DNA from 3 places in the Pseudoalteromonas nanhaiensis genome. Region 3 is predicted to be linked to each of the others. Evidence: predicted binding sites of a transcription regulator. Region 3 holds the regulator's gene; each other region holds the start of a gene.

The links. The regulator sigma-54, encoded in region 3, starts transcription at its own class of promoters, with help from an activator protein. The targets are predictions, from matches to a motif close to GTTGGCACGNNNNTNGNNT.
Region 1: a site for sigma-54 is predicted at 5,916-5,934, ahead of dps (DNA starvation/stationary phase protection protein Dps). Genes of this name have one in related genera too.
Region 2: a site for sigma-54 is predicted at 2,822-2,840, ahead of ACSFVZ_RS16315 (EF-hand domain-containing protein). Genes of this name have one in related genera too.

Annotation. Positions count from the first base shown of each region.
Region 1 is NZ_JBPNYQ010000023.1:50,177-57,775, reverse strand. It holds gene ACSFVZ_RS16790 (alkaline phosphatase PhoX) at 10-1,377, opposite strand; gene ACSFVZ_RS16785 (Lrp/AsnC family transcriptional regulator) at 1,750-2,199, opposite strand; gene ACSFVZ_RS16780 (LysE family translocator) at 2,298-2,888, shown strand; gene ACSFVZ_RS16775 (GGDEF domain-containing protein) at 3,011-4,147, shown strand; gene ACSFVZ_RS16770 (substrate-binding domain-containing protein) at 4,267-5,277, shown strand; gene ACSFVZ_RS16765 (CBS domain-containing protein) at 5,357-5,776, shown strand; gene dps (DNA starvation/stationary phase protection protein Dps) at 6,001-6,519, shown strand; gene corA (magnesium/cobalt transporter CorA) at 6,581-7,537, opposite strand.
Region 2 is NZ_JBPNYQ010000022.1:10,471-18,069, reverse strand. It holds gene ACSFVZ_RS16330 (YigZ family protein) at 1-212, shown strand, start outside; gene ACSFVZ_RS16325 (TrkH family potassium uptake protein) at 310-1,761, shown strand; gene ACSFVZ_RS16320 (flagellar brake domain-containing protein) at 1,799-2,455, shown strand; gene ACSFVZ_RS16315 (EF-hand domain-containing protein) at 2,960-3,169, shown strand; gene ACSFVZ_RS16310 (EF-hand domain-containing protein) at 3,237-3,449, shown strand; gene ACSFVZ_RS16305 (EF-hand domain-containing protein) at 3,585-3,800, shown strand; gene ACSFVZ_RS16300 (EF-hand domain-containing protein) at 3,888-4,106, shown strand; gene trkA (Trk system potassium transporter TrkA) at 4,191-5,567, opposite strand; gene rsmB (16S rRNA (cytosine(967)-C(5))-methyltransferase RsmB) at 5,580-6,866, opposite strand; gene fmt (methionyl-tRNA formyltransferase) at 6,859-7,599, opposite strand, start outside.
Region 3 is NZ_JBPNYQ010000033.1:15,013-22,611, reverse strand. It holds gene ACSFVZ_RS19160 (calcium/sodium antiporter) at 1-166, shown strand, start outside; gene ACSFVZ_RS19155 (KpsF/GutQ family sugar-phosphate isomerase) at 170-1,141, shown strand; gene kdsC (3-deoxy-manno-octulosonate-8-phosphatase KdsC) at 1,145-1,696, shown strand; gene lptC (LPS export ABC transporter periplasmic protein LptC) at 1,693-2,247, shown strand; gene lptA (lipopolysaccharide transport periplasmic protein LptA) at 2,237-2,758, shown strand; gene lptB (LPS export ABC transporter ATP-binding protein) at 2,755-3,480, shown strand; gene ACSFVZ_RS19130 (RNA polymerase factor sigma-54) at 3,598-5,094, shown strand; gene hpf (ribosome hibernation promoting factor) at 5,121-5,408, shown strand; gene ptsN (PTS IIA-like nitrogen regulatory protein PtsN) at 5,412-5,864, shown strand; gene rapZ (RNase adapter RapZ) at 5,865-6,710, shown strand; gene ACSFVZ_RS19110 (HPr family phosphocarrier protein) at 6,722-6,994, shown strand; gene mgtE (magnesium transporter) at 7,206-7,599, shown strand, end outside.

The DNA.
Region 1 (7,599 bases), on a different contig from region 3:
CCTACAGAATTAAACACTAAACTGGTGCCATGGGCCTGTTATAGCTAGGGTTTTAGAAGGTGAGTAAACATTTACAAACAAGGTGCTTCCATCCGGTGAAAAACAGGCACCTGCCAGCTCGGTTTGCGCAACCAAACGGGCAAAATTATAAACTTGGCCTTGAGGTGTAACACCACGAAGATGGTTATCAACCACATCGGTGTATTGGTCTTCACAGACAATTAAATGCCCATTAGGTGACACGGTTAGGTTATCGCCAAAGTTGTAGAGGGTTTTACTGGTACTTTCTACAAACAACGAGATTTTACCGGGTTGCTGTGCTTCTTTATCGGTGCCTTCAAATTCTGATGGTTGATATTTCATAACCTGACCAAGTTGTTTTTTACCACCATTGGTACAGCAAAAATAAAGCTCTTTATCACCCCAATGAATACCTTCACCGCGAGCAAACAGTGCCGCGCCTTGCTTGTATCCACGTAATCGTAAGTCGTCTTTCGGGCTTTCTGGGTTATCTAGATTTACCCACTCAACCTCAAGCTCTTGATGTAGCCTCATGGCTTTATTGTTCCAGTTACGGCTATCGAATTGTGGCTGACCTTTTACCACCATAGCCTGTAGTTGCCCGCCTTTATGCAGCTTGCCATACTCTTTTGGAATAAAGCGATAAAAGACGCTATCACCCTTGTCTTCAGTTAAATAAACAATGCCTGTGCGCGGATCAACGGCAGCCGCTTCGTGGTTAAATCGACCCATGGCTTTTAACGGCTCAGGTTTAATTAAGCCTTTGCTACTTGCGGGTACTTCAAAAATATAACCATGGTCTTGGTTAAATCCATCGGCTTTAGTATCGGTGGTTTCTTCGCACGTAAGCCAGGTGCCCCATGGCGTGATACCGCCAGAACAGTTACGAATAGTGCCGACCAATGACAAGTATTCTTGCTCTTTTTGATGGGTTTTTAGGTTATAAATGATATGACTTGTGCCACCCGGTAACGCCACACCGTCACTGTTAGTATCAAAAGCCAGAGGTGTTTTATGATTGGCAATACTTGCTTCAGCTTTCGCTAAGTCTTTTGGCTTTAGCTCATGGTTTCGCACTAATGCAACACGGTCATTACCAAGCGCTAGACAGCCCATGCCATCGGCTTTATCGGGTACAGTAAAGCCATCAGACATTTTCTCACCTAGGCTTGAAACTACTTGATAACTAAAGCCCTCAGGTAAGTCGAGCAATTTATCTGGATCAGGAATTAACGGGCCAAAGCCGACAGCCGTTGTTTTTAAATCACCTAATGACACCTTTCCTATGGCACTTTTTGATAATCCTAAAAAAGCTAACGTGCCCGCCCCTACTAAAAAATCTCGACGTGAAACCATACTAACTCCAAGCTAAACCCAAGTTTATCATACAAATAAAATGGCATTATAAAGCAAAGAAACGATAAAAAGTTACATTATCACAATCTTCACGAAATTGTCATAAAGCTTGATTTTAGTGATTGAACCCGTGCAGCATTAAAAAATATTGATTTAGAGTTTGCGTAAAACGTGCTTTCTAGACGGCGCTTGCATTTAACACACGTTTTGAAAACTTACGTATAAAAGTTGAAGATGGCGACATGGTAGTCCCAATGACGGCTAACGTTTTGATGCAAATTCAGTAACTGAGACATGGCTATGTATCTGCTTACTGCTGCCTATATGTTTTTATAAATCAGTAATAACAACTAAAAAGCTTAAACTCTGTCGTTATGCACGTTCATCTTTGGGTGATTCCATTACTACATGCGTTGTAATGGTGCGTACTTGTGGGATAGAGCCGAGCACATCAGCATGAAACGCTTTATAAGACTTAAGATCTGCCGTCTCGACTCTCAGCAAATATTCAAACGAGCCAGTAACATTGTGGCACTCTTTTACTTCATCAATAAACTCAAGGGCTTGCTCGAATGCTCGCTGAGATACCGTTGAGTGCTCATTTAAACCAACCCCAACATAAGCTATAAATCCTAGGCCCACAGCCTGATTATTAATAACCGCCCGATACCCCGCAATAACCCCAAGTTTTTCTAATTCTTGCACTCTACGAAGGCATGCCGATGGCGATAAACCCACTTTATCTGCCAGCTCCGCATTGGCAATTCGACCATTGCGTTTAAGCTCATGCAATATTCTGTCGTTAATTTTATCTTTTTTCATTTTATGTTGTGAACTTTGAATACATATAACAACATTAAGCGCAAAAATTGCGCTCAATTCAACTTATAATTGCATAAAATTAAAGTGGAGAGATAGCAATGAGTTTTGAAATTATAACAGCCCTGGCGTTATTTGCCTTGGTGTCATCAATTACTCCTGGACCGAATAACTTAATGTTGATGAGCTCAGGTGCCAACTTTGGCTTTAAAAGAACCACACCACACCTACTTGGCGTGACGCTTGGCTTTATGTTGATGCTGGTTTTAGTGGGCCTTGGCATCATGCAACTATTTGATTTATTTCCACCAAGCTACTTGATATTAAAAGTGTTTTGTATTGCTTACTTACTCTATCTGGCGTTTAAAATTGCCACAAGTAGCGCTCAACAAAAAGCTAATAGTGAAAGTAAGCCGTTTACCTTTATTCAGGCTGCACTTTTTCAATGGGTGAACCCAAAAGCATGGGCAATGGCATTAAGTGCAGTAAGCTTGTATGCCCCAGACAAAAACCTCACCTCAGTGTTAGTAGTAAGCCTCGTATTTGGTTTAATTAACCTGCCATGCGTCAGCTCGTGGACTCTACTTGGCGACAAGCTTCAACACTGGCTTGCCAGCCCAAAGCGCTTAAAAGCATTTAACTACTTAATGGCAATACTATTAATCGCTTCAGTGATGTTTAGTTTGTTTTAAATGAGCAAGATTTGCTAGGAAGTATTACGTACATAGCCTTTGGCAGTCGTATTTTAAGATTTTAAGATGAGAAATTTACCCTGTGCTAAGATTTATTTATCTAGATCTTTTCAGTGCGATTCATGGCTAGTAACGTAGAGAATTACTTTTACCACGGCTTTTTCGTCTTCTTACTTATTACGGTAGTAACCTGCTCCATTATAGCTACGCGCCTGATGCGCAGTAGTTTTAATAACCGCTCAATTTACCTATTTAATCTATTCTTTTACCTCGGTGTAATTGGCTTTGCATGGCTTTGGATCCAAGATCTATTCAACCTTGCGCCGAGCTTTCGCTCTGGTGTGGTGATTTATATGATCTCCATGACATTGCTGCAATTATCTATTTATAACCACGACGAACCCTGTCGATTTAATAAGATAATTATTGCTCATGGGGCTATTTTTTCTGTATTTGCCATCCTTACTCAAAATATTAACCAACTGGCCTTAGTCGAAGCTTGTTATACATTAAGCGTGCTACCTGCACTGATTTACTACACAACAAAGCGTGCTGTATGTGAGAAAAATATAGGCAATACTGTGTTGTCGATGGCGCAATGTATCTTACTGTTAGTGCCCATTTCACAACTGAGTATCATTACCCATGAGCACAACTTAGCAACCCTTTATTCACTTACTGTAATTGCCCATGCAACCGTATTTGTTATGACAGGTCTTGGACTCATCACGACACTATTAGTTGACGAAAAGAAACGTTATTTGGAGCTGTCTTTAAAGGATCCGCTTACCGGACTTTATAACCGCCGCGGACTGCAATTTATTATCGAACAACAGCAATTATTCAGCCCGAACCAAACTTCTAGCCTTTATGCCTGCGTTGTTGATATTGATTACTTCAAGCAAATTAATGATAGATACGGTCACGATGGCGGTGATCTAGTACTCGAAGTGTTCTCTGATTTAATGAAACACCATTTAAAAAAAGAAGACTTATGTTGCCGCCTTGGTGGTGAAGAATTCTTACTGCTATTCTTTGCAGCCGACATCAGCTCAGCAAGACAATTTTTAGACAGTCTTCGTAAAACCATTGAAGCCAGTCAAATAGCTTTTCAAGAGCATCGTATATCGGTTACCGCTAGTTTTGGATTAACTAACTGGCAAGTAAATGACAGCTTTGAAAGCTTAGTGAACCGCGCAGACAAAGCGGTTTATAAAGCGAAAAATAATGGCCGTAATCGAGTCGAAATCAACACCTAAAACCAGAATAAAGAACCAAATATACTAAATGGGCAAATGCTTTTGTATTAATCTTGTAAATTCAAACTCTACCACTATAATTAGTGCGTGCTTATACTTAAATTGCAATATGTAGTGCTATGTCTTTAAAAGTATTATTAAATTTTAAATTAAACTGGTTGTTTATTTGTGCCAGCTTATGGCTTTTTGCCCTGCCGATTCAGGCTAAATATGTTGTTGCTGTTGTGGGTAAAACCAAAAACGATAGCTTCTATCAGCAAGCCTTTAAAGGGTGTGAGCAATTTGCAAAACAGCATCTCGATTTTGAATGTATTTACGATGGCCCTAAAGACTTTCAAGATATCCGCACGCAAGTATTAGTGATCACCGACCTCGTGCGCAGAAACAACATTAGTGGTTTATTAATCGCTACTACAGACTCTAATTACCTTGTTGAACGCGCTTTAAAAAAGCTTAAAGACAATAATATTCCTGTAATTACCTTTGACTCTGATTTGCTCGAAGATGATCAGCAGTATCGTTTAGCCTATGTGGGTACTAATAATTTTGATTATGGTGTGGCTTTAGGGAACGAACTAAAAAAATTCACTGACAAAGAAATTAACCAAGTCTGTATTCAATCTGGACATTCCACAACACCTAATTTGAACAAACGCATTGAAGGTGTTCGTTATGCGTTATCAGGGCAAAAAGATAAACGCTTAACTGGTGAAAATGGCTGGAGCGAGTTTGACCGCTGCCCTTTATATAGTTTAGGAAAACGTGAAGTATCACTGGGTCAGCTCGACAAACTACTTAATATTGAAAACCCACCACTATTTTTAGCTGTAGCAGGTTTTGCCCAATTTAATCCTAACTACGCAAAAGTGATTGCTAAACAGAAACAACGTATTGCCAGTAAAGAGGTGGTCATTGTTTCTGCCGATACAGAACAAATGCAATTAGAAGTATTAAAACAAGGATTATCATCGGCTAATATTGGTCAAAATCCATTTGAAATGGGACGCCTGTCTGCCGAATTGATGTATCAATACCTAACAAAAGGTGAGCGACCAGCTAAGTCTCACTACTATCTAGACTTTCATTATTGTCAGCAAAGTAATGCAGGTACATGCACAGTTAATCACTAAAACTTTGATCTCACTAAAGTGCAATTAACTCGATAAGCGCTAGACTTACCACAGCTTGATTAATTGTAAGGATTTAGCCATGACACACCTAGTTAGTGATTTAATGACGCCAGACCCATTCGCCATTAGCGCGCAAAATACCCTGCATGATGCTCATAATCTAATGAAAGAGAAAAATGTCCGCCATATTCCAGTGATCAATGAGCACGGTGGTTTAGTTGGCATGTTAACGCAAAAAATCATGATTGCTCAGGTAATGAATATCATGGCGAATTACAGCGCCAGCGCCCTTGAACGCAAAGAAAAGCAAACTAAAGTGGTTGATATTATGGCCACTGATTTTACCAGTATCTCGCCAGAGCAGCCGCTACACGAAGTTGCTAAGTTTTTTGTTGAAAATCGTCATGGCTGCATGCCTGTGGTTGATAAAGATAACAACTTAGTGGGAATTCTAACCTCATCTGACTTTGTTCGTTTAGCGGCGGCATTACTTTCTTAAGTCGTAAATTTGTATCTGCACACTGAATTTTTTACAGAAGGTGTGCAGAGTTTTCATACTCATACCTCATCACAACCACTCCACCTCAAAACAAAACAAAATTAACCCTTTAAATTCAATTGGTTAATAAAATACCATTTTAGGCACAACGTTTGCTTCAACCTAATCAAGCGCGCTTTTAAACTAAAAGCGAAAGGAAATTTATAGATAATCTCGGAGGAGTAATGAGTAATTCATCATCAAAAATCGCAGAATTTACAGCACCCGGTGTTAAAGACCAAGCTGCAGCTGACACGATTGCAATTTTAGACCAGCGTATGGTCGCTTTAATCGATTTACACCTCACTTTAAAACACATTCACTGGAATGTTGTTGGTCCTAACTTCATTGGTGTACACGAAATGCTAGACCCACAAGTAAGCGCAGTGCAAGAGATGACTGATACGATTGCAGAGCGAATTGCAACCATGGGCGGCGTACCTGTTGGCACACCGCAATCAATTGTTGATCGTCGCACTTGGCAAGACTACTCAATTGGCAAAGGCTTAGTCACTGACCATCTAACAGCGCTTGATAAAGTGTATAACGGCGTTAATAAAGATCACCGTGCAGCTATCGAAAAGCTTGCTGAGTTAGACCCAGTTTCTGAAGATATGATCACCGGCCAACTGGCTGATCTAGAACAATTCCAATGGTTTGTTCGTGCGCATATCGAATCGTCTACTGGCGAATTGAAAGGCTAAAACCCCCTAGGTCTATCCGAAGACCCCTTGCCCAGCATTTGCTGGGCTTTTTTATGCTTTGCTACAGCCAACCTTTATGTTTAAAGAACAAATAAGGTGCAAAGCCAGACAGCAACATGATGCCAATCGCAAACGGGTAACCCCATGCCCATTGCAGCTCAGGCATGCTATTAAAATTCATCCCATAAATACTGGCAACGACGGTCGGAGGTAAAAACACCACAGAGGCAATTGAGAAGGTTTTAATAATTTGGTTTTGTTCGATATTAATAAAACCCTGAGTCGAGTCCATTAAGAAATTCACCTTATCAAACAAAAATGTACAGTGAGACATAAGGGTATCAATATCGAGTACAATTTCACGTAGTGACTCGCGGTCTTCAGTTGGTGCACCTAAATGACGCAGTAAAAACGAAATATTTCGGCGCGTATCCATCAAACATAAACGCACCTTACCGTTGTTATCTTCAAGGCGCGAGATCCGGCTGACGGCTTCTTCTAAATCTGAGTCGTCCTCTTCAAGTACATAGGCACTGAGTTTTTCTAACTGGTGATGCATATCTTCAAGCATATCAGCGTGGTTTTCGACTTTTTGGTCAAACAGAGTCACTAAAAGTTGCTTGGGATTATCACACGCCACTTGCCCTTTACGAGCGCGAAGTCGTAATAAACGAAAATCGGCTAATTCATCATCGCGGATTGTCAGCAAACAGTTGTCTTTTAACAAACAAGCCACTGTCACCGTATTAAAGCGCCCTTCATTTGGTGACATAAAAAGCGCATGCACATGTAGGCCTTCGTGGTCGATAAAACAACGGGAAGATGCCTCGATTTCTTCAACATCATCAGCACCGGGTAAGGTGATATTAAGGGTGCTTGCCAGCGCTTGTCGCTCTTCTTCAGTCGGATTTATCGTGTCAATCCAGTGGGCATTTTTAATAGAAGTAACAAGAGGCGTATCTGCAGCTGGCTCAGTTTCTGTGATCACACCTTGGTCTATAGAAAAAAAACGTAACATTTGCCCTACCCTGATAAATCAATTTAAAACAAATACTATAGCTGTTCACGTTAATGAACAAT
Region 2 (7,599 bases), on a different contig from region 3:
GTATTGAGTTAATTGGCCACAGCGACTACAGCGCACAAGGGGCAATAGAGCAGTTACTAAAAAGTAAATATCAAGTGCTTAATATTGATAAGCAATTTGCTGAAAACATTACTTGGCAAATAGAGATTGATAGTCGGCAAGCTGAGCAAGCCATTAATGATGTGCATGAGCTTACTCATGGAGCAGTGGTGCTAAAACTCAGAAAAGTTTGAAATGTAAAAATAATACATTCCGTTTACTTACAATTAAGCCTATAAGACAATAAACTGTATTAGCTAAATCAATTAAATAAGAAAGCGATACGCCTCGATGCAATTTCGTACCATAATTAAAATTCTCGGCCAACTTGTGGCACTATTTAGTATCACCATGGTGCCACCGGCACTGGTGTCTTTAATTTATAAAGACGGTGGTGGTGTGCCATTCGTTCTTGCTTTCATCTTTAGTGTTGTGATTGGTTTAGCGGCTTACTATCCGAACCGTCATGAGCATGGTGATCTAAAAGCCCGAGAAGGCTTCTTGATTGTGGTTTTGTTCTGGCTGGTACTAGGTACCTTCGCAGCAGTGCCTTTAGTGTTCTTACAAGAGCCCAACCTCTCCTTAGCTGACTCCGTATTTGAAGCCTTTTCAGGGCTAACAACCACAGGTGCAACGGTACTAACCGGAATTGAATACCTGCCAAAGTCTGTACTCTTTTATCGCCAACAATTACAGTGGTTAGGTGGTATGGGGATCATCGTACTCGCGGTCGCGGTACTGCCTATGCTAGGGGTCGGTGGTATGCAGTTATATCGTGCAGAAACCCCAGGACCTGTTAAAGACTCTAAAATGACGCCGCGTATTGCCGATACAGCAAAGCATCTTTGGTATATTTATGTATCGCTAACAATTGCCTGTACTTTAGCGTACTGGGCTGCGGGTATGGATTGGTTTGATGCGATTTGTCATGCGTTCTCTACTATTGCGATTGGTGGCTTTTCTACTTATGACGCGTCAATGGGGCAGTTTGATAGCCCTGTCATTAATTTTATTTGTGTGGTGTTTTTGCTTATTGCAGCAATTAACTTCTCACTTCACTATGCGGCGGTATCATCACGCAGTATTCGTGTTTATTTACGTGACCCTGAATTTAAAGTGTTCTTACTCATTCAATTAGCGTTGGTGATTGTCTGTTTTACGGTATTGTCATCGAATAACATTTATGCCGATGGTGATGAGACTCTCGACCAAGCTATGTTCCAAGCGGTATCAATGAGTACCACCGCGGGCTTTGCTACCGATAATTTTTCGGCATGGCCTTTGTTTTTACCTATTCTACTTATCTTTTCAAGCTTTATTGGTGGCTGTGCAGGTTCTACTGGCGGCGGCATGAAAGTAGTACGTGTGTTCTTACTTTATTTACAAGGTATCCGTGAGCTAAATCGACTTGTGCATCCTAGGGCTATTTACTCTATTAAACTGGGCCGAAAAGCGTTGCCCGATAAAGTAGTCGAAGCCGTTTGGGGGTTCTTTTCTGCCTATGCTTTGGTGTTTGTGATCATCATGCTGGCATTGATGGGGACGGGGATGGACAACATAAGTGCATTCTCTGCAACGGCCGCGTGTCTAAATAACTTAGGCCCTGGGTTAGGTGAAGTTGCTGCGCATTATGGTGCCATTTCAGATTCAGCCAAATGGCTATTAACGATAGCTATGGTGTTTGGTCGTCTAGAAATATTTACCTTGTTAGTGTTATTTACTCCAACCTTCTGGCGTGGATAAAACGAGTATGTGATTTTCTGTTAGTGGAGGCGAAACAATGCCGAAGACACAAAAACAAATTAATCTTGAAAAACTGGGCTGCATTCCTGCAGGTAGTTTGGTTGATATTGAAATCACCACACCAACTGATAGTAAACGCGTAAAAACAGAGTTTATTGGTTTGTTAAATGATCAATATATAATCTTAAATTACCCATCTATTAAGCGGATAGCGAATGCACATGAATACATTAAAGATGCTGTAATGATTATAATACGTGCTGTACTTGAGACGGGTGGTGGTCAAGTCATTGCGTTTCGTCAGCAGGTTAGTGCAATTTCATCGCATCCTCATCGCTTAATTTTTCTAAACTTTCCACAGCAAGTGCAGCTTTATAGTTTAAGAAGTGAAACGCGAATTCCCACACTATTTTCTGCAAACTTACTGATCAAAGAGCAAACACTCGAAGGCCTCATTAAAGATATTTCTCTCACTGGCGTGCAGTTTGATATCGACAGTAAAGAAGACTTGAGCCAGCTCAAAGGGCAAGAGTGTAAAGTTGTGCTAAGTAAACGGGAGTTTAATGGCACTGTATGTCGAGTACGTAAAAGAGCGGCAGGTTTTATTTTAGGTATTCAGTTAGATTCGAGTAAAGATGAAATGAAAGGCTTTATGAAAGAACATTTAATCGACTTGTCTGTACTTGAAAAATAGCAGAAGTCGCCATTTTGCAACAAAGTGGCGACTTTTCATGTTTTTATCCTGCCAACACCTAAATTAATTCATAATAAATTTAAATTTATCTTAAAAATCAATATTTTGAATGTGATTTTTATTTTCGTTATTTTATTTTAATTTCTTCGTTCAGATTGAGTTTATATTCAAACTCAGAAAATTTTGCTTTTCTGATCCTGTATTACACCCACTGTCTCCATTTTAAATCTTATAAGTCATTGATTTTAAATGATGTAAAAAAACTACCATTCACTCTGTTGCAAAATAGCAACAAAAAAATCGACTAATTTTTATTAAAAACCATATTTTAACGTGAAAGTTGTTGATTTTTATGACTTTTTAAACATTGGCATCGAAGTTGAAATAGTCCTAGCGAACACAGAGAAAAACTGATTCAGGAATATATCCTTTATCAAAGTTGAGACAACATTGAAGGAATATATCCTTTATCAAAGTTGAGACAACATTGAAGGAATAGTGATTATGAAAACATTACATAAAACTTTAGCACTGGTAGCTCTAGCAACATCTTCAGCAGCGTTTGCTGCAGATTTTGACACATTAGATGTTAATGGTGATGGCGCTATCAGCAAAAGTGAAGCATCTGTAAGCGAAGCACTAATGAGTCAATTTAAAGAGCTAGATACAGATGGTAACGGTGAGCTTTCTAAAGAAGAGTATTCAAAAGCTTAATTTCATTGTAAGGACACACTGAAAAGGACTTTCTAACTCAGACAACACACTTTGAAGGAATGACATTATGAACACAGTAAATAAAACACTTGCACTTATGGCACTAGTATCTTCATCAGCAGCATTTGCGATGAGTGATTTCGATACCCTAGACGTTGATGGCGATGGTGTAATCAGCCAAAGCGAAGCGTCCGTTGATGCAGAGTTAATGAGCAAATTCAGTGAACTAGACACTGACGGTAACGGCGAGTTATCGAAACAAGAGTTCTCAAAAGCTTAATGCAATTAAATAACAGTTTACTTAGCTGATCAGTTCTGTGCTGCCAAAGACAGCCTAAATGGATAAGGGAATCCATGAAAAAGGACAATACCGGAAGTGCGATCAGCTAACACTTAATATTGAAGGAATATGATTATGAAAACAGTTAATAAAACCTTAGCACTTATTGCACTTGTATCTTCATCGGCAGCATTTGCAGCAACAGACTTTGATACCTTAGATGTAGACGGTAACGGCGTGATCAGCAAAAGCGAAGCGGCCGTTGATGCAAACATTATGTCGCAGTTCAAAACATTAGATGTTGATGGCGACGGCGTTCTTACTGAAGCAGAGTTTTCTAAAGCCGAATAACTGAACTAATACGCAGTTATACCAGTTTCCACTAAACAGGGATCTCAGAAACGGATTTCACTCTTTTCAAATTTTGAGGTAGTTATTATGAAACAGTTAAGCACAACAATCGCAATTTTAGCATTAGCAACATCATCAGCAGCTTTTGCACAGGGCGTAAGCTTTGCAACATTTGATACTGACGGCGATGGTGTGATCAGTAAAGAAGAAGCATCTGCAAATACACAGCTTGAAAAGTTATTCCCAGAGCTAGACAGCGATGGTAATGGCGAACTATCAAAAGAAGAGTTCGCTCAAATCCAATAGAATCTTTTAGAAAAGTTAGGTACTTTCACTTCAAGAGTCGTAAAGCAGCTGTGATGGCTGCTTTTTTCGTTTATAAGCTTTTACTTACAAGAAGATAGCACTTACTTGGAACAGCTTTTCAACAACCGTAATGTGCTTTTTATCAATCAAGAACATGATTACGTGGTCACCAGACTGAATAACCGTATCGTCATGGGCAATCAGTACGTCGTCGTTACGTACTATTGCGCCAATAGTCGTACCTGCGGGTAGTTTGATATCAGCAATTGCGCGGCCAACAACTTTAGAAGTATGCTCATCACCATGAGCAACCGCTTCAATGGCTTCTGCTGCGCCTTTACGCAATGAATAAACATTAACGATGTCACCACGACGAACGTGTGTTAGCAGCGCCGAGATGGTTGCTTGCTGAGGCGAAATAGCAATATCAATTTCACCACCTTGTACTAAGTCGACATAAGCACCACGCTGAATAAGCACCATGGTCTTTTGTGCGCCCATACGCTTTGCCAGCATCGCAGACATAATATTTGCTTCATCGTCGTTAGTTACCGCAATGAACACATCAACCTGCTCGATATGTTCTTCTGATAACAGCTCTTGATCAGAGGCATCGCCACAAAACACCACGGTGTTATCAAGCATTTCGGATAACTGCGCAGCTCGCTCTTTATTGCGCTCAAGTAATTTAACACTGTGATTTTTCTCGAGTGAACGAGCAAGACCTGCACCGATGTTACCACCACCGGCAATCATGATCTTTTTGTATGAACGTTCGAGCTTTTGCAGCTCATTCATTACCGCTCGAATATGCTTGGTTGCAGCGATAAAGAACACTTCATCGTCCGCTTCGATAACGGTTGTGCCAAGCGGTTTAATTGCTTTACCTTGACGATAAATAGCCGCTACGCGAGTTTCGACATTCGGAATGTGTTCTTTCAAGGCTGAAAGAGCATAACCAACCAGTAAACCGCCGTAATACGCTTTCACCGCAACTAGCGATAACATGCCATCGGCAAATTGTAATACCTGTAAAGCGCCCGGATAATCGATTAAGCGACGAATATACTTAGTAACCAACGCTTCAGGCGCAATATAGTGATCAACAGGTAAGTCATCGTTATGAAATAGCTTTTCGCGATACTTTAAGTATTGCTCTGAGCGAATTCGGGCTATTTTGGTTGGGGTGTTAAAAATACTATAAGCGACTTGGCAAGCGACCATGTTCACTTCGTCAGAACTGGTTACGGCAATAATCATATCGGCGTCTTCTGCACCTGCACGGCGCAATACATCAGGATGCGCACTGTGGCCAGTAACACCTTGTAAGTCGTACTTATCTTGTAACTCTCGCAAACGGTTACCGTCGATATCGACAACGGTGATCTCATTTTGCTCACCAACGAGGTTTTCTGCCAATGTGCCACCAACTTGTCCGGCACCGAGTATGATTATTTTCATAGCGTGTTCTTATTAGTGTTTTTTAACTAGCTTTGCATAGTAGAAACCGTCACTTTCACCAGGCAATAATTGCAGACCAGGTAAAGTAGGGGCGTCGTTTTCATGCAGAGGTACATGTTCAGCACTTTGATTATTAGCAAGGAACTTAGCAACTTGTTGCTGGTTCTCTTGCGGTAATACAGAGCAGGTCGCGTAAACTAACGTACCACCAGGCTTAAGTAGTGGCCAGATGCTATTGAGGATATCGCCTTGTAAATTTGCCAGATCTTCAATATCAGATGCGCGTCGTAACCACTTGATATCAGGATGACGACGAATAACACCTGTTGCTGAGCAAGGCACATCAAGTAATATACGATCGAATTGCTGCTCATCCCACCAAATATGTGGTTGTGAAGCATCAGCACATTGTAGATCGGCAGTTAAACCAATGCGTACAAGATTTTGTTTAACGCGTTCAAGACGTTCGCTATCGCTATCAAGTGCTAATACGTCGGCATCGGCAAGCTCTAGAATATGGCAGGTTTTGCCACCAGGGGCCGCGCACGCATCTAAAATAACATCATCATTTTGTGGCTCAAGAAAACGTGCCGCTAACTGAGCTGCCGCATCTTGCACTGAGCAGGCACCGGTATCAAATTCTGGCAGTGCGTATACATCACACGGTTTTGCGAGTTTAATTCCATCAGGAAAGTCAGGATTTAAGGTGTGCTCAATATCATTGGCTTTAAGCATCTCGCTGTATTCTTGAGTGCTGTATTGCGCTTGGTTTACACGTAACCACATAGGTGCTTGTTGTTGGTTGGCTTCAAGGATCTCTTGCCAGTTGTCAGGGTAAGCCGCAGTTAGTTGTTTGATAAACCAACCTGGGTGGTTAAATTTGCAAACAGGAATTTGCTGCGCTTTTTCTTCAAGCTCTGCTTGTTCACGTTGAAAACTACGTAAAATCGCGTTGATCAGGCCTTTTAAACCCAGTGCGCGCATTTGCTGAAGTGCATTTACTGTTTCGCTAATAGCCGCATGAGGCGGTACACGCATATGTTGAAGTTGGTAAATACCCACATACAACAAAAACTGGAAAATACGGCGCTTACCTTTTAAGGGTTGATCTAAAAGTTGCTGGCAATAATTCTCTAAACTAGGTAAATAGCGCAGCACACCGTAGCAAATTTGTTGTAAAAGGGCCTTGTCTTTAGGCGATAAACCTTGGCTGGCAAAAGGTAGCTCTTGATTTAATGATGCACCTTTATCAACTACGTTATAGAGAGTCTCAGCAGCGAGTGCTCTTACATTACTCATTGTTTTGGCCTAATGTTGTACCCGGTTCAACCCAATCACTGCGGCCATTTAAGAAATCGCTCACTGCCATTGGCTTTTTACCTTGCGGTTGAAGAAGGGTGATTTTAAGTGCATCTTGCCCGCAGGCTACTGTAATGCCTTGTTTATCAGCAGCGATGATTTTACCTGCCTGTGCACTTTGTGTTACCACTTCAGCTTGCCAAATCTTTACTGTTTGCCCTGCCATTTCGGTAAAGCAAACTGGCCAAGGGTTAAAGGCACGGATATTACGCTCAATTTGCGCAGCATCCATTGACCAATCAATATTAGCTTCGTCTTTTGAAAGCTTCTTGGCGTAATTTGCCTGTGCGTCATCTTGCTTTTCTGCTGTGATTTCACCTGCAGCAAGACGATTAATCGTGCTGATCAGTGCATCTGGACCAAGCGCAGCCAGCTTATCGTATAAAGAGCTACTGGTTTCTGTGCTATCAATCGGGCAGCGGCTGATGTGCAGCATGTCACCGGTATCTAAGCCTTCATCCATTTGCATTATTGTTACACCGGTTTCATTATCGCCAGCCCAAATAGCACGTTGAATCGGTGCTGCACCACGCCAGCGCGGTAAAATAGAACCATGCACATTTAAACAGCCTAAGCGTGGCGCGTCTAAAATTGCTTTTGGTAATAATAAGCCGTATGCCACCACAATCATGATGTCTGCGTTTAGGCTTGTAAGCTCTGCAAGCGCTTCAGC
Region 3 (7,599 bases):
ATCTGCAGCGAACCGCGATGCCCTTATCATGATTGCAGCTACTTTAGTGCTGATTGCCATGTCATTGAACTTTAAAGGTGCTCGCCGCATCAATAGAGTAGAAGGTGGCTTTTTGTTAGTCGCATTTATTGCATATCAAGGCTATATTTTTAGCCAAATAGGATAATCAATGACCCAGCTAAATTTTATTGCGCAAGGTAAGCGCGTTCTTGAAATTGAAGCGCAAGCTTTACACGAAATAGATCAGTACATCGATGAACATTTCGAGCAAGCTTGTCAGCTAATGTACCAATGCACAGGCCGTATCATCGTTATAGGCATGGGTAAGTCTGGCCACATTGGCAATAAAATAGCTGCCACATTAGCAAGCACTGGTACACCGGCATTTTTCGTTCATCCTGGCGAAGCAAGCCATGGCGACCTAGGGATGATCACTCGAGATGATGTAGTAATGTGCATTTCGAATTCGGGTGAAACCAGTGAAGTGTTAAGCATTATTCCTGTTATTAAACGAATTGGCGCAAAAATGATTTCGCTAACAGGTAACCCTGACTCAACAATGGCAAAGCTCTCTAATGTGCATGTTTGCATTAAAGTTAGCCAAGAAGCATGTCCACTGGGTCTTGCGCCAACGGCAAGCACTACAGCAACCTTGGTTATGGGTGATGCAATGGCTGTTGCTTTACTCGAAACACGTGGCTTTACAGCCGATGACTTTGCATTATCTCATCCCGGAGGCAGCCTGGGTAAGCGCTTGTTGCTTACATTAAACGATGTAATGCACAGTGGTGATGCAACACCAATAGTGCACGAGTCGCAAAGCATTAAAGATGCGCTTATTGAAATGTCTGCGAAGGGGTTAGGTATGACAGCCGTGGTCGCGGAAGACCAAAAACTCTGCGGCTTATTTACGGATGGTGATTTACGTCGTATTTTAGAGCAACGTATTGATATTCATAGTACCGCCATTAGCCAGGTCATGACGCGCTCATGTACTACAGCGAGTGCAGAGATGCTGGCTGCTGAGGCGTTAAATATTATGGAACGCAAACGTATCAACGGCTTGATTGTAATCGATAAAAATAATACACCGATTGGCGCGCTTAATATGCAAGACCTATTAAAAGCAGGAGTTCTGTAAGTAATGACATTCGCCGAGCTATACCAGCCCATTAGTCCTGATGTAAGTCAGCGTGCTCAAAAAGTTAAGTTACTAATATGTGATATTGATGGCGTTTTTTCTGATGGCCGAATTTATCTTGGAAATCAGGGCGAAGAGCTTAAAGCATTTAATACCAAAGATGGCTTTGGCATAAAAGCACTCATTAATAGTGGCTTTGAAGTTGCCGTTATTACCGGGCGCCATTCACAAATAGTTCAGCAGCGAATGACTAGCCTAACCGTACAGCATATTTATCAAGGCCAAGAAACAAAGCTGATTGCATACCAAGAGTTAAAAGATAAACTTGGCCTAGAAGATGAGCAAATAGCGTACATTGGTGACGATGGCCCTGATTTGCCTGTAATGGAAAAAGTAGGCTTTGCGGTAGCAGTCAATGATGCGCACCCATTGATAAAAAAACTGGCTCACTATACGACCATGCTACCGGGTGGCTTTGGCGCTGTACGTGAATTAACAGATTTACTGATGTTAGAAAACGGTAAGCCGTTAACTAGCGATGGAACCAGCGCATGAATATAGCCCGTATTTTACTGAGTATTGTTTTTGTTTGTTGCATGGTGTGGTTGTGGTATCCGTACTTTAACCAAACAACAAACACAATAAATAGTGAAGACGAGATTATTGCAACTCCCGATTATACGGCCGTTGCACTAAAGCAAACCGCTTATGATGAGCAAGGCAAGATTAGCCATAAAGTGGCTGCTGCAAAAATGGAGCTGTATCAGCAACTTGGGTTTACCTTTTTTGAGCAACCTATTTTTACACTTTATGGCGACCAGCAAATTTGGCAAGTAAAAGCTAAAGAAGCCACATTATATGAAAACGATCAGCTTATTTTTGAAGGAGATGTTGTTGCTAAAAACTTAACCCATAATGGCATGATCGAAGATATTAAAGCTGAAAACATTAACGTTGATATAGAACAAATGACCATGTTTTCGAAGCAACCTGTGACGCTAACAGGACCAAATTTAAAAATTACCGGTAAAGGCCTGAAAGCTAATTTAAAAACCGAGATTGTAGAGTTAACTAACCATACACGAACCATATACTATGACCAATAAACTGAAGAAATTACTCCTGATCCCAAGCTTATTGATTGCCTTTTCAGGCGTAGCTGCCGAGCAGACAGGCGCACAAATTAGCATAAGCTCAGATCGCCAAACTGGTAAGCTAAAAGATGGCGTTGGTATATTTGAAGGCAATGTCGAAATTATACATGGTAACCGCCGGATCACAGCCGAACGCCTTGAAGCCCATGGTGGTGATACAGAAGGTACTGTTGAGTTAATTATCGCCACAGGTAAGCCTGCTTATTTTGAAGAAAAGCAAGCAGATGGCACGGTAATGAGCGCCAGTGCAGAAGAAGTTCGCTACGACGTAGCCAAGCGCTTCTTAACTTTAAATGGCGAAGCCGAAGTGACTCAAGCAGGCCAAAAAGTAACAGCGAAAAGCATTACCTATGATATGGCACAACAACTAATTAGCGCAGAAAAAGATGAAAACTCAACAGACCGTGTACACACAATCTTAGTGCCTGTAGACAACAAACAAGACGATAAAGGCCAACCATGAGCACATTAAAAGCAGAGCTTTTAGCAAAAAGCTATAAAGGCCGCCAAGTTGTCAAAAATGTGGGTCTTGAAGTTGAAGCGGGCAGTATCGTTGGTTTGCTTGGCCCAAATGGCGCAGGCAAAACCACCACTTTCTATATGATTGTTGGCTTAGTACCTAGCGATAAAGGCAAGATCAGCATTGATGATAACGATATTACACTTTTGCCAATGCATAGCCGAGCACGTTTAGGGATTGGTTACCTACCACAAGAGTCATCTATTTTTAGAAAGTTAACGGTTTATCAAAACCTAATGGCTATTTTAGAAACGCGTAAAGATTTAAATAAACAAGGCCGAGAAGAAACACTCAACAACTTACTTGATGAATTTAGTATTCAGCATATTCGTGATAGTCAAGGCATGGCCTTATCTGGGGGCGAGCGTCGTCGCGTAGAAATTGCTCGGGCATTAGCAGCAAACCCTAAATTTATCTTGTTAGATGAGCCTTTTGCTGGTGTTGATCCTATTTCAGTGTTAGATATAAAGAAAATTATTGAACACTTAAAAAATCGTGGTATTGGTGTATTAATCACTGACCATAATGTTAGAGAAACCCTTGATGTTTGTGAAAAAGCCTACATTGTTTCTCATGGGGAGCTAATTGCATCAGGAACACCTGAGCATGTTTTAGCTGACCAAACCGTACGCGATGTGTATCTAGGTGAGCAATTCAGGCTATAACCAATAAGCCACCATCTAGCGCATCTGCTAAACTAAATAACAATGACAATAAATCGATATAAATTTACCTGTGACTGCACAGGTGTCGATAACACATAAAAGGATTGTTAGGGATACATGAGGCAATCATTACAGCTGCGCATGGGCCAGCAACTTACAATGACTCCACAACTGCAACAAGCAATTCGCTTGCTGCAGCTTAGTACATTGGATCTCCAGCAAGAAATTCAAGAAGCACTTGATAGTAACCCTCTGCTTGAAGTGGAAGAAGCAGATTACAACGATGAAAACATTGGTAAGAACGAGCAAAAAGCTGAATCTGATGATACTCAGCTAAGTGCATCGGCCGAAGAAGCGCCGAGTGAGTACGAACAAGAAAGCAGCGATGCCCTTAACAAAGACACCGTAAGTGACGATTTAGCCATGGATGTGACATGGGATGAGTACATGAGTGCTGCCCCATCAACATCATCAGGTCCAATGCCAGAAGATGAGTCAATTTATCAAGGTGCATCGACTGAAACCCTCCATGAATACCTTATGTGGCAATTACAACTCACACCATTTAGCCCAACTGACGAAGCGATCGCTGTCGCCATCGTAGAGGCAATTGATGACTCAGGTATTTTAACTGTTAGCTGCGAAGACATAGTCGAAAGTTTTAATCAAAATAATGATGAAGAAGAAATCGAACTAGATGAAGTCGAAGCGGTCTTAAAGAGAATACAGTTGTTTGATCCAGTAGGGATTGGTGCCCGTAGCTTACAAGAGTGCTTATGTATCCAGCTTCGCCAATTCGATGCGAGTACGCCGTATTTAGCTGAAACTAAAATGGTTTTATCTGAGCACATTGAATTATTAGCAAGTCGCGACTATCGCACTTTGATGAAAAAGACTAAGCTTAAAGAAAGCGAACTAAAAGAAGTAATGACGCTGATCCACAGCTTAAACCCTAAGCCAGCAGACAGCATAGTTCGCGAAGAGTCTGAGTACGTTATACCCGATGTATCGGTTAAAAAAGTTAAAGGTCGTTGGGTCGTTGAACTAAACCCAGATTGTATGCCAAAAATTAGAGTGAATAGCCAATATGCAGCTATGTCACGCTCAGTAAAATCGAGCAGCGATAGCCAGTTTATTCGCTCTCATTTACAAGAAGCTAAATGGTTTATTAAAAGCTTAGAGAGCCGTAACGATACACTTTTAAAAGTGACCAATTGTATCGTACAGCAACAACAAGCATTTTTTGAACATGGCCCAGAAGCCATGAAACCAATGGTGCTGAACGATGTCGCAGAAATGGTCGAAATGCATGAATCGACAATTTCACGTGTTACAACACAAAAATACATGCACACCCCTCGCGGGATTTTTGAGTTGAAATATTTCTTCTCAAGCCATGTCAGCACAGAAAACGGTGGTGAGTGTTCATCAACAGCAATTCGCGCTTTGATCAAAAAGCTTATCGCTGCAGAAAACTCAGCTAAACCATTGAGTGATAGTAAAATTGCAGATATATTGGCTGAGCAAGGAATTAAAGTAGCTAGACGCACAATTGCAAAATATCGAGAGTCTCTAGCGATACCTCCGTCTAATCAGCGTAAGAGTTTGATTTAGACGTTTTACATAGAAGGAAAATGCTTATGCAACTAAATTTAACTGGTCGTCATGTAGAAATCACTGATTCATTAAGAGACTATGTAAACAGCAAGTTTGCAAAACTAGAAAGGCATTTTGACCACATTAATAATGTACATGTCATTCTAGATGTAGAAAAATTAAGCCAAAAAGCAGAAGCAACTTTACATGTAAATGGAGGCGAGCTCTTTGCCTCAACTGCACACCAAGATATGTATGCAGCCATTGACTCGCTAATCGACAAACTAGATCGTCAAGTCATTAAACACAAAGAGAAATTAGCTCGACACTAAATTATGAAACTTAGTTCACTTACTAACCAGGACTGCAGCAAAGCTGCGGTCCTTTTTAATAGCAAAAAAAGAATCCTTGAATATATCAGCGAGCTGGCTCACCAGCAGCTTCCTCATTTATCTCAACAAGACGTCCTTGATGCCTTACTCAATAGAGAAAAATTAGGCAGTACAGGTATTGGTCGTGGCATTGCTATTCCACATGGCCGCATGAGTGGTGCAGAGCAACCACAGGCATTTGTCATAGTGAGTGAATCCCCAATCAATTTTGACGCAATTGATAACCGACCTGTGGATATTTTCGTTGCACTCATCGTACCAGATGGAGACAGCCAACTTCACCTAAAGACCTTATCGACAATTGCTGATAGACTAAAAGATAAAGAGTTTTGTAAACAGTTACGTAGCGCTAAAACAGACCACGAACTGTTTCAGGTCATATCAGCAGAGGCATAAATGGAATTAATTATCATCAGCGGTCGCTCAGGCTCAGGTAAATCGGTCGCTTTACGTGTACTTGAAGACTTGGGTTACTACTGTGTTGATAATATCCCAGTCAACTTATTACCTTCGCTTGTTCGTAGCGTTTCTGACAACTATGACAAAATAGCAGTCAGCATAGATGTGCGTAACTTACCGAAAGAGCAGCAAGAGTTTAATGATATTCTTGAATACCTGCCAGGTTTCGCAAACCCAACACTGTTCTATTTAGACAGTGATGACCAAACTCTGATCAAACGCTTTTCTGAAACGCGACGCTTACATCCTCTATCGATTGACTCGCTGCCACTCGATTTAGCAATTAAGCAAGAAAGAGTATTACTGGATGTACTGATCACGCGCGCTGATTTTATGATTGATACCACCGACCTGAGTGTTCATCAGTTAGCTGAATCAATTCGTGAAAAGATCTTAGGTAAAAAAGATAAAAAGCTGATTATCACCTTTATGTCGTTTGGCTTTAAACATGGTATTCCAAAAGAAGCCGATTACGTATTTGATGCACGTTTTTTACCAAATCCACACTGGGAGCCAGACCTAAAGCCACTCACAGGCTTAGATCAACCAGTAAAAGATTACCTTGCAAGTCATAGCATAGTGCAAAAATTTACATGGCAAATTCAAACATTTGTGCAAACATGGTTGCCTCACCTTGAGCGTAACAATCGCAGCTATCTTACCATCGCAATTGGCTGTACTGGCGGGCAACATCGCTCGGTATATTTAGCGCAGACCATTGGTGATAGCTTTTCAAAAACGCATGCGAACGTAAAAATCCGCCATCGCGAGCAAGATATTTAATTGGATGCCAGATGCACGCAGAAGACACGTTTTTAATTCAAAATAAGCTTGGCTTGCACGCACGAGCAGCCACTGTTTTAGCACAACTTGCTTTGCAATTTGATGCTAAAATTATGCTTTATCAAGACGATAAAGAAGCTGAAGGTGATAGTGTTTTAGCCTTAATGCTACTTGAAAGTAGCCAAGGTAAAGAAGTGCGTGTGGTATGTGAAGGCCCAGATGCAGAGGCTGCACTGAACGCAATTGGAGAATTAATTGCACAACGCTTTCATGAACAAGAATAGCGTTTGCTAAGGCTTAACCGTTTAAGTTAAACTTAGTTCAGGTATTTATAATTCTCTTTAAATATCCTACTTTTATATCGTTCACACCTTAAAAATACAAAGCACTTAATAATTTTATCGCAGTGTGAAGATATCCTGCAAATACACCACTTAGCAACTATGCTGTATTTGCAGAATCTGTATTAATCTATTTTCAGTTGTAAGGACGCCAATGCCAGAAGCCTTTGAACAAGACTACCCACTACAACAACTTAAACAAGTGACCAAGTCACTCAATAGTGGACAATTTGTTCAGGTGCGAGGCATGCTCGCTAAAACAGCTCCGTGTGATACCGCTTTATTATTAGAGTCATCTCCCCATAAAATTCGTCGCATGCTATGGCAGTTGGTAGACCCAGATGTGCGTGGTGATGTTTTAGAAGAACTCTCAGAAGACGTACGTTTAGGTATTATTGCTCAGATGGAGCCTGAGCACATTGCTGCTGCAACCGAAGACATGGACGACGATGACTTAGGTGAAGTTCTTCGTAGCCTTCCTGACACCGTTTATCAAGACGTAGTCAGTGCAATGGACTCGCAAGATAGAGAAAGGGCAACTCAGGCAC